3 regions of the Streptococcus caprae genome follow, and region 2 is predicted to be linked to each of the others. Evidence: predicted binding sites of a transcription regulator. Region 2 holds the regulator's gene; each other region holds the start of a gene.

Evidence for each region. The regulator NrdR, encoded in region 2, represses ribonucleotide reductase genes. The targets are predictions, from matches to a motif close to ACACNATATATNGTGT.
Region 1: the regulator NrdR is predicted to act here: its motif matches at 1,725-1,740, upstream of nrdD (anaerobic ribonucleoside-triphosphate reductase).
Region 3: the regulator NrdR is predicted to act here: its motif matches at 1,212-1,227, upstream of nrdH (glutaredoxin-like protein NrdH).

Annotation. Positions count from the first base shown of each region.
Region 1 covers NZ_JBHRZV010000004.1:40,914-44,200, reverse strand. Annotated here, with positions in the region: gene ACFORF_RS01155 (DUF2079 domain-containing protein) at 42-1,640, shown strand; gene nrdD (anaerobic ribonucleoside-triphosphate reductase) at 1,838-3,287, shown strand, end outside.
Region 2 covers NZ_JBHRZV010000051.1:27,805-31,091, forward strand. Annotated here, with positions in the region: gene mltG (endolytic transglycosylase MltG) at 1-552, shown strand, start outside; gene greA (transcription elongation factor GreA) at 696-1,178, shown strand; gene nrdR (transcriptional regulator NrdR) at 1,303-1,794, shown strand; gene ACFORF_RS08790 (helicase loader) at 1,781-2,950, shown strand; gene dnaI (primosomal protein DnaI) at 2,951-3,287, shown strand, end outside.
Region 3 covers NZ_JBHRZV010000032.1:25,559-28,845, reverse strand. Annotated here, with positions in the region: gene nrdE (class 1b ribonucleoside-diphosphate reductase subunit alpha) at 1-516, opposite strand, end outside; gene nrdI (class Ib ribonucleoside-diphosphate reductase assembly flavoprotein NrdI) at 506-868, opposite strand; gene nrdH (glutaredoxin-like protein NrdH) at 868-1,092, opposite strand; gene acnA (aconitate hydratase AcnA) at 1,467-3,287, shown strand, end outside.

The sequences.
Region 1 (3,287 bases), on a different contig from region 2:
AAAATGCCCCTGCTTTTGTAGGGAATAATAAGGAGTTCATCGTGAACGAAACGCAAGAAATTCATAACGTGCAAGTTGAGGAGACAAGTGTTACTTCCTCCTTGAGTCGGTTGCATCGCGAACATGAGGTCGCAGATAATGGGACAGAGTTCCCTGGTGAGAAATTCAAGTTGGTAGTTCCTTGGTTTCATAAGCTCTACCTTGTCCTTTTTAGTATTATTCTAGCAGGCTTGAGTGTAACTGTTCCTACTTTCTTTGACTTTGCAAGTCCTTTACAGATGCAAGGGCTTTATATGGGACAGGCATTTTTGAATGGACAGGTTCCCTATGCGGATTTATTCGCCTCTGGGGGGATACTCTATTATGCTGCACTTGCCTTGGCGACGTTCTTAGGCTCTTCTATGTGGCTAATTTTCCTAGAGTTTGTCTTCTATTTCATCTCTGGAATCTACTTTTTCAAGCTGGTCTACTTCCTGACAAATAGGGTTGAGACGGCTGCAGCCTTTACTCCTGTCTTTTACCTTTTGAATTTTGGGCTTGGTTTAGGTGGGTTATACGCTATCCAATGGGCAAATGCTTTCGTCCTTATGGGGCTATGGTTGTTGTTGACCTACTTTATGGGATTCCGTAAGGATGAATGGTTCATCGCCTATGGCTTTGTAGCAGCTGTCGCTATCTTTATCGATGTAAGGACCTTGGTTTTCTGGGTCCTGGCCTTTCTCGTTTTATCGCTTCATAATATTGCTAAAAAACGGTGGAAACGCGGATTTTACCAAAATCTTTGTATCCTATGGGGCTTGATAATTGTTATCTTTACGGTAGGATACTTTGCCCTCAATTTGCAGTTGATTAAACCTTATATCGAGCAGACAATTGTTTACGGATTGACGCATTTCACGGTCGATAATCAGAATCTGACTTATGGGTTAGGGGCTCAGTTGGTCCTTCTGCTGGGTTCAGGCTTGGCCTACGGGATTATTTTCTTCTTTGGCCATCTTGGAGATGATAAGGAATTGCAGAGCTTCAAGTGGTTACTTTTGCTAACTAGTTTAGTTTATGCGGTTATGGCAGTTCTTTCACAGACCTTCCAAACCTATCCACTCCTGATCTTATTGCCGTTCGGCTTGATCTTGACTGCCCTAGCGACGAATCATGGATATGATAAGAAGCTCCGAAAATCGGAAAAGGTATTTGAAGAACCGATCAGTCGAGACATTTGGGGATTCTTTATTAAACGTCATATCTTCCTACCCTTCTTAGTGGTAATTGCAGGAGTGGGTCTGGCGACCTATCGCTATGTCACCCATTTGGGTCTTGACTCTGAGCGCTCTGTTATTGCTCAATACATTGAGGAAAACTCGAGCACATCTGACAAAATCTACGTTTGGGATACCAGTACGGCTCTCTACTTAGAGACGGGGCGTCTATCTGCTACTCAGTTTGTTTTGCCTGTAGAAGGGACTAGTTCGACCACCAACCAACAGTTACTGGAAGATCAACTCTTACAAAATAGTGCAACTTTTATCGTCGTCAACAAGAGTCTCAGTTTACCGGCAACAGTTCAAGCTAACCTAGACAGTCACTATGAAGAAATTGTGTCCGAGAGTGTCTCACACTTTAAAATTTATCACTTAAATTAACAAGAAAAAGTCAGTTTTCCTGGCTTTTTTGTACTTTATAGAGGATTTATAAGGATTTGTTAATTTTTTCAAAAAAACAATAAAACCCAATATATTGTGCTCGATTAAAAAAATGCACACAAGATATTGATTTTTGAGATTTGAGTGCTATAATGGAATGTGTTGATGACAGAAAAATAAAAAAAGAGGTCAGTCAGATGAATGTAGTCGAAAAAGAAGAGGTTAGAACGAAGAGACAGCCGATGTGGGTCATTAAGCGTGACGGTCGTCAGGTGGCCTTTAATCGTGAAAAAATTGTTCAGGCTATTCGCAAAGCCAATCAAGAGGTAGTCGAAACCGATCGTATGACGGAGACAGAGATTGATGATTTAGTCGCTCGCGTACTCGCAGAAGTCATCGACCGCTTTCACGAGAATATCAAAATCTATGAAATCCAAAGCATTGTAGAGCATGAGCTGATGGAATCGGGCCATTCTACTGTTGCCAAGGCCTATATTTATTACCGCACTCAACGGGATTTGGAGCGGGCCCAGGCCGTGGACATTAACGTGACCATTGACAAGCTCTTGTCCAAGGACCAGGCTGTGGTTCATGAAAATGCCAATAAGGATAGTGAGGTGTTCAACACCCAGCGAGATCTAACAGCGGGAATTGTTGGCAAGTCGATTGGGCTTAAAATGTTACCACCTCATGTTGCTAATGCCCATCAAAAAGGGGACATCCACTACCATGATTTGGATTATAGCCCCTATACACCTATGACCAACTGTTGTCTGATTGACTTTGAGGGCATGTTGTCCAAGGGATTTAAGATTGGCAATGCCGAGGTTGAGAGTCCCAAGTCGATTCAGACAGCAACAGCTCAGATTTCACAGATTATTGCTAATGTGGCCTCCAGCCAGTACGGTGGCTGTACTGCAGACCGTATCGACGAGGTCTTGGCTCCTTATGCCAAATTAAACTACGAGAAACATTTACGCGATGCCCAGGAATGGGTTCTTGAAGATAAGCGGGAAGATTATGCACGACAAAAAACGCAAAAAGACATCTACGACGCCATGCAATCCTTGGAATACGAAATCAACACCCTCTTTACCTCGAATGGTCAAACCCCCTTTACCTCACTTGGTTTTGGGTTGGGAACCGACTGGTTCGAGCGGGAAATCCAAAAGGCCATTTTAAATATCCGGATCAAGGGCCTTGGAAGCGAAGAGCGGACAGCGATTTTTCCGAAATTGATTTTCACCCTCAAGCGAGGGCTTAACTTGGAGCCCGGTACGCCAAACTATGATATTAAGGAACTGGCGCTAGAGTGCGCGACGAAACGGATGTACCCTGATGTCTTGTCCTACGATAAGATTATCGCCTTGACAGGTTCCTTCAAGGCACCGATGGGCTGTCGCTCCTTCCTACAGGGCTGGAAAAATGCGGATGGAGAAGAAGTGAATTCTGGCCGGATGAACCTGGGTGTGGTCACCGTTAATCTCCCGCGGATTGCTCTGGAGAGCCGAGGTGACGTGGGCAAATTCTGGGACCTCTTTGCTGAACGGATGGCAATTGTAAAGGATGCTCTGGTTTACCGAATCAATCGTGTTAAGGAAGCGACTCCTGCCAATGCTCCTATTCTTTATCAGTATGGGGCTTTTG
Region 2 (3,287 bases):
TTGGAAGGTTATCTTTTCCCAGCGACGTATGCATACTATGATGGGACGACCTTGGAAGATATCGTTGATCAGATGTTGGCAGCGATGGATAGTAATCTAGCAGCCTATTATGACGAAATCGTTGCGAATGGTCAGACTGTAAATGATGTGTTAACCTTGGCTTCCCTAGTGGAAAAAGAAGGTTCTACGGACGATGATCGTAAGAATATTGCGAGTGTCTTTTACAATCGCCTAAATGCAGATATGCCATTACAAAGTAACATTGCAATTCTTTATGCGATGGGTACCCTTGGTCAGTCTACAACCTTGAAGCAAGATACGACGGTTGATACGTCTATCGACTCACCTTATAATGTTTACACTAATACCGGCCTAATGCCTGGTCCTGTAGACAGTCCAAGTCTAGCCGCTATTGAGGCAACAATGGCTCCTTCAGATACTGATTACCTCTACTTTGTAGCTGATGTCACAACTGGAGAAGTTTATTATACGACTGATTACGAAGAACATTTATCAAATGTTGAGAAATATGTGAACAGTAAGGTTAACTAAGGCTAATCTAACCTTGCTCACAATTTAAGATAATAAGAAAGAGGTTAAGGATCTAGGTCCAGCCTCTTGTCTTTGTCCCAGGTTATAAAGCCTGGAAATGATTAGCCCTCTAACTAAGACTATAAAAAAGAAAAGAGAAAACCATGGCAGAAAAAACCTACCCAATGACCCTAGCTGAAAAGGAACAGTTAGAAAAAGAACTTGAAGAATTAAAACTTGTCCGTCGTCCAGAAGTTGTCGAACGGATTAAGATTGCCCGTTCCTACGGTGACCTTTCTGAAAACTCAGAGTACGATGCCGCTAAAGATGAGCAAGCCTTTGTTGAAGGTCAAATTCAAATCCTTGAAACGAAAATTCGTTATGCAGAAATTATCAATAATGATGATATTGCCAAGGATGAAGTTGCTATTGGGAAAACTGTAACCATTCAAGTTGAAGGAAGCAAAGAGAAAAAAGTTTACCATATTGTAGGAGCGGCAGGTGCAGACATTTTCGCCTCTAAAATTTCTAACGAGAGCCCATTGGCCCATGCTTTAATCGGTAAAAAAGTTGGAGATAAAACAACTATCTCAGCCCCATCTGGAAGCTACCAAGCTGAAATCGTCGCTGTTAAGAAGACAAAGTAGATGGCCTTCAGACTGAATCACTAAATTTAGGTTTACTCTCTCTGCAAAGGGAGTAAACCCTTTTTTTATGCCTTGAAATGTGATAAAATAAAGTGTTATAAACTGAGAAATTGGAGGTGGTCACTTGCGTTGTCCAAAATGTCATAATACGAAATCCAGTGTTGTCGATAGTCGTCAAGCTGAAGAGGGTACTACTATCCGTCGTCGACGTGAATGTGATGACTGTCATACGCGCTTTACAACCTTTGAACGGATTGAAGAGCTTCCTCTTTTGGTTATTAAAAAGGATGGGATGCGGGAGCAATTTTCACGCGAGAAAATCATCAACGGGATTATCTATTCGGCTCAGAAACGTCCAGTTTCTCGCGATGAGATTGACCTGGCTGTGACCAAAATCGAACGTGACATTCGTCGGGATTATGATGGCGAAGTTCCTAGTTCAGTTATTGGAAATAAGGTGATGGATACCTTAGCAGAACTGGATGAAATTACCTATGTGCGTTTTGCCTCAGTTTACCGGAGTTTCAAGGATGTTGATGAGATTGAGGACCTGCTCCAGCAAATCTCCCAACGGGTGCGTGCAAAGAAGGGCAAAGTGAGCCATGAGACCGAATGAGACTTTCGTCTACTTAAAAAATAACCAGGTTTGTTACGACGGGGCCAGTCTGACTCAACTCTATCTTCCCATCATGGGGAAGGATGCCTTGGCGCTCTATGACTATTTCTACCATTTCTTTGATCATGGGTCTCAGAAACATTATTTTTCTGATATCCTCAACCAATTACAGTTCGGCATGGCTCCCATGGAGGAGGCGCTTGCCATTCTAACTGGTCTAGATTTGGTGGGCTTTTATAAGACGACGGAACATTATCTCATCCTTCTTAAGCCTGCACTAGGTAAGGAAGCATTTCTGGCCCAGCCGATTTATCGGAAACTTCTTGAGAATCGGATTGGTCAGCCAGCGGTTGAACGTCTTGAATGTCGCTTGCCTCAGACCTACAAGGATCTCTCCAAACGTTTTTCAGATGTTTTTGGAGATACTGGTGAAGTTGAGCTCAAGCCTGTCCAGTCTCAGACTCAGTTTGATTTAATGGCATTTAAGGATCGGATGAAGGCTGATGGCTTGGCTTTTGCTGATGAGGCCCATGATGTGATTGCCCTGCATAATATAGCAGAGCGGTACAACTTATCTTGGTATCAGACCTATCTTTTGGCCAAGGAGACTGCGGTGAATCTGACCATTTCACCCAAGCGCATGCAAATCAAGCAGGAGACTGCTGAGCAAGAGGCACAAAGTATGAGTGACTTAACCAAGGAAGAAGCCATTATTTTGCGGGAAGCCAAGGCTTGCAAGGCTGAGATTTTCCTAGCTAAAATCAAAAATTCCCGTCAAGCTGTGGTGACCGCTGATGAACAAAACCTGCTTCGTGACTTAGCCCAACGCGGCTTCCTCGATGAGGTGATCAACGTCATGGTCCTCTATACCCTCAACAAAACTCACTCAGCCAATGTCAATAAAACCTACCTGATGAAGATTGCCAATGATTTTGCCTTTAAAAAGATTGTTACGGCAGAAGAAGCTATCTGTCAGATGAGGGAGTTTACAGAGCGCAAGCCTGCAACTGCAAACAAGCCCACAAAACCTCAAAAAACCAATATTCCAGCTTGGAGCAACCAGGATTATAAAAATGAAACCACCGAGGACGATTTAGCCCGCCTAGAAGAGCTCAAGCGTCGTAGCCTCGAAAAACTAAGAAAGAAGGATGAGTAGATGGAAAAAGTCGGTCAGACCTTAGCCAATCAGGGGCGCCTGTCTCAGGGCTCTTACGATGACCTTGTTCAGACTATTTTGGCAGATAAGGATATCGCAACCTTTATTACAACGCAAGGCTTGACCGCTGATGAAATCAAGCTCAGCCTACCTAAATTTAATCAATACCTGATGGAAAAGGAACGTTTCCGCAATCAGGACCCTGGCTATCTGGCTAAGGGCTATGAGCCTATTCTTACCATGAATGAAGGCTATGCGGATGTTACCTATCTAGAGACCAAGGAACTCAAGGAAGCCCAGAAAAAGGCTGCCATTGAAGACCGGATTACCATTGTTA
Region 3 (3,287 bases), on a different contig from region 2:
ACAAGAGACGAATTCTCCGCGACGGCTACGTCCTGCGTTGAGGAAGGAAGGGGTAGCTGGTTGATAACGCTGATTGATCATCTCCTCAGCTAGATCTTCAGCCAATTGCTCATTGCCATCCGCAAAATAGAGGGCGTTGAACATGACACGGTCTTCGATATCTTCTAGGTATTCTGTACCGTCATTGGATTTGAGCGCATACTGTTGATGAAATTTGTAGGCTGCCATGAAGGACTTGAAGCGGAAGTCTACGGCATGCAGCTTAGCAGAAAGTTTTTCGATAAACTCAGGCTGGTACTTGCGGATGAAGGCTTCTTCGATGTAGTCTTCTTCAATTAAATAGTTAATTTTATCTGTGATGCTGTCAAATTGACGCAAGTTTGGTTTAACATTTTCCTTGAAGAAGGCCTTGAGGGCTTCCTTGTCCTTATGCAGTGGGATTTGTCCATGGACAGGACGGTTGATTTCGTTGTTGAGGCGGAAGTAGGATACATCGCCAAGTTCTTTAAGACTCATGAGCTAAAATTCCTTTTACATAATCAATATCGTGTGGTGCTCCGCTATATTCAAAGGTATGAAGGAGCGGAAGACCATAGGTCTTGGAGAGTCGCTTAGCCGTATGGCAAAAATCAGGACCAAAGTTGCGATTGCCTGAACCCAAGATGCCCTTGCAGTAGTTGAGATGGTCTTCTAAAAAATCATCGACATACTCCAAGCCTGACTCATAGGTTGGAACCAAGAGGAGAAAGTCCTCTGTTAGGTTTGGCTCGTCACCTTGTGGTCCTAATCGAATGGCCTTATCAAGCCAATCTAATTTTTTGACGAAGCGATGGGACTGGCCAGTTATAGAAGTATAAACTAACTTCATTAAAGGAGTTCTTTTAGTTTCGCTGGCTGGAAACCTGAAAAGACCACATCACCAGATTGAATAACGGGTGCAGCAGCAAAGCCAAGGCTTTTAACGTAGTCTACTTTTTCTGGTTGTTCGTCGATATTTACTTCAACGTAGTCAGCACCGTGCTGGTCCAAGAATTTCTTGGTCATCTTGCACTGCATGCAATTATTTTTTGAAAAAATGGTAATAGATGCCATCTTATTTTCTCCTAAATCATCATAAAATGAACCCTGAAACTTCGTTTCAGAGAGATACCCATCTAGTATACCCTAAAATTCAAAAAAATACTAGATATAGTTTTTGAAAAACTAGATGAACACAATATATGGTGGATATTTACATTTTATACAAATTAAAAAATGCTTGCTAAATCAAGTTTTCAGTGTTGTTTCACTTAGCTTCCTATTCAAAATATTCATTTGAAATTTTTATTTACTCAAGTCGAAGTCTAAATATTTAAAGATTCAGAAAAGAAAAATATTTCCATATTATGTAAGGATATCTGACATAAATAGTTGACGGACTATTATTGAAAGCGTATAATAGGCAAAAGTGTGTTTGGAGGTCTACCATGGGAAGTGAATTTTTATCAAAGTTATCGTTATCAGGTAAAAGTAAGGTTTTCTCTTACTTTGACATTGCTAAGGTCGTGGGTAGCTATGGAGGAGAATTAAAAACTATTCCTTACAGTATCCGTATCTTACTAGAGAGTTTGGCTCGTAAGATGGATGGGGTTGATATCACAGATAATCATGTCAGAAATCTTATACATTACCTTTCTCCTGAAAAGGGCGAGGTTCCTTTTAAGCCCAGTCGTGTTATTTTGCAGGACTTTACGGGAGTACCAGTAGTAGTGGATTTGGCCTCTATGCGGGATGCAATCGTCGCCAATGGTGGTAGTCCAGACCTCATTAACCCTGAAATTCCAGTTGATTTGGTTATTGACCACTCGGTTCAGGTGGATTTCTTCGGAACGACTACCGCTCTTGAAGATAATATTGACTTGGAGTTTCAACGGAACAATGAACGCTATGAATTCTTGAAATGGGCAGAGCAATCCTTCGATAATTATCGAGCAGTTCCTCCTGCGACAGGGATCATTCACCAGGTCAACATTGAATTTCTGAGTGATGTTATCATTGAAAAAGATGGCCTGCTTTATCCAGATTCCATGTTTGGAACCGATAGCCATACGACCATGATTAATGGCATTGGTGTGCTTGGCTGGGGTGTTGGTGGTATCGAGGCAGAGGCTGCAATGCTTGGTGAAGCTTCCTACTTTCCAGTGCCTGATGTTATTGGGGTGAAGTTTACGGGTAAACTCCCTAAAATCTCGACCGCGACAGACTTAGCTCTGAAAGTGACTCAAGTTCTCCGCCAGGAAAATGTGGTTGGAAAATTTGTGGAGTATTTTGGAGAAGGCCTTGGGTCCTTGTCGTTGGCAGATCGGGCGACTATTGCTAATATGGCACCAGAGTATGGGGCGACTTGCGGTTATTTCCCTATCGACCAAGAAACGCTCAATTATATGGCCTTGACCAACCGCTCTCCCGAGCACATTGCTCTTACAGAAGCCTATGCTAAGGCCAATCATTTATTCTATGACAATGAAGTAACTCCTACCTATACTAAGGTTGTCGAAATTGATTTGGCAAGCATCCGTCCGTCTATCTCCGGTCCTAAACGTCCACAGGATTTGATTGATTTGTCGGAGGCAAAGGAAGAATTTCAAGCCAGCCTAGTCCGTGAAGCGGGTGTGCGAGGCTTTGGCTTATCAGAACAAGAAATCAATCGCACTGCCATGGTCCATTATAAAGATAAGGATGTGGAAATCAAGACTGGTCACGTTGCCATTGCAGCCATCACCTCTTGTACCAATACCTCTAATCCTTATGTTCTTATGTCTGCAGGGCTCTTAGCTAAAAATGCTGTCGAGCGAGGGCTAAGTGTTGCGCCGACGGTGAAGACTTCGCTGGCTCCTGGCTCCAAGGTTGTAACGGGCTATCTCAGAAATGCAGGCTTGCAACCTTATCTGGATAAACTCGGCTTTAATTTGGTTGGCTATGGCTGTACGACTTGTATCGGAAACTCTGGAAATTTAACCATGGAGGTAGCTAAAGCTATCAGTGACTCAGACCTTCTCGTTTCAGCTGTTTTATCTGGGAACCGCAACTTTGAAGGCCGGATTAATCCCTTGGTTAAGGCCAATTTCCTGGCAAGTCCTCCCCTGGTTGTGGCTTATGCACTGGCAGGCAATACGAACATTGATTTGACGACAGAGCCTCTGGGTTACGACAAGGCAGGTCAACCTGTTTATCTTGATGATATTATGCCTTCCCCAGAAGAGGTGGCCGATTATGTCAATACTTATGTGACACGAGAACTCTTTGAA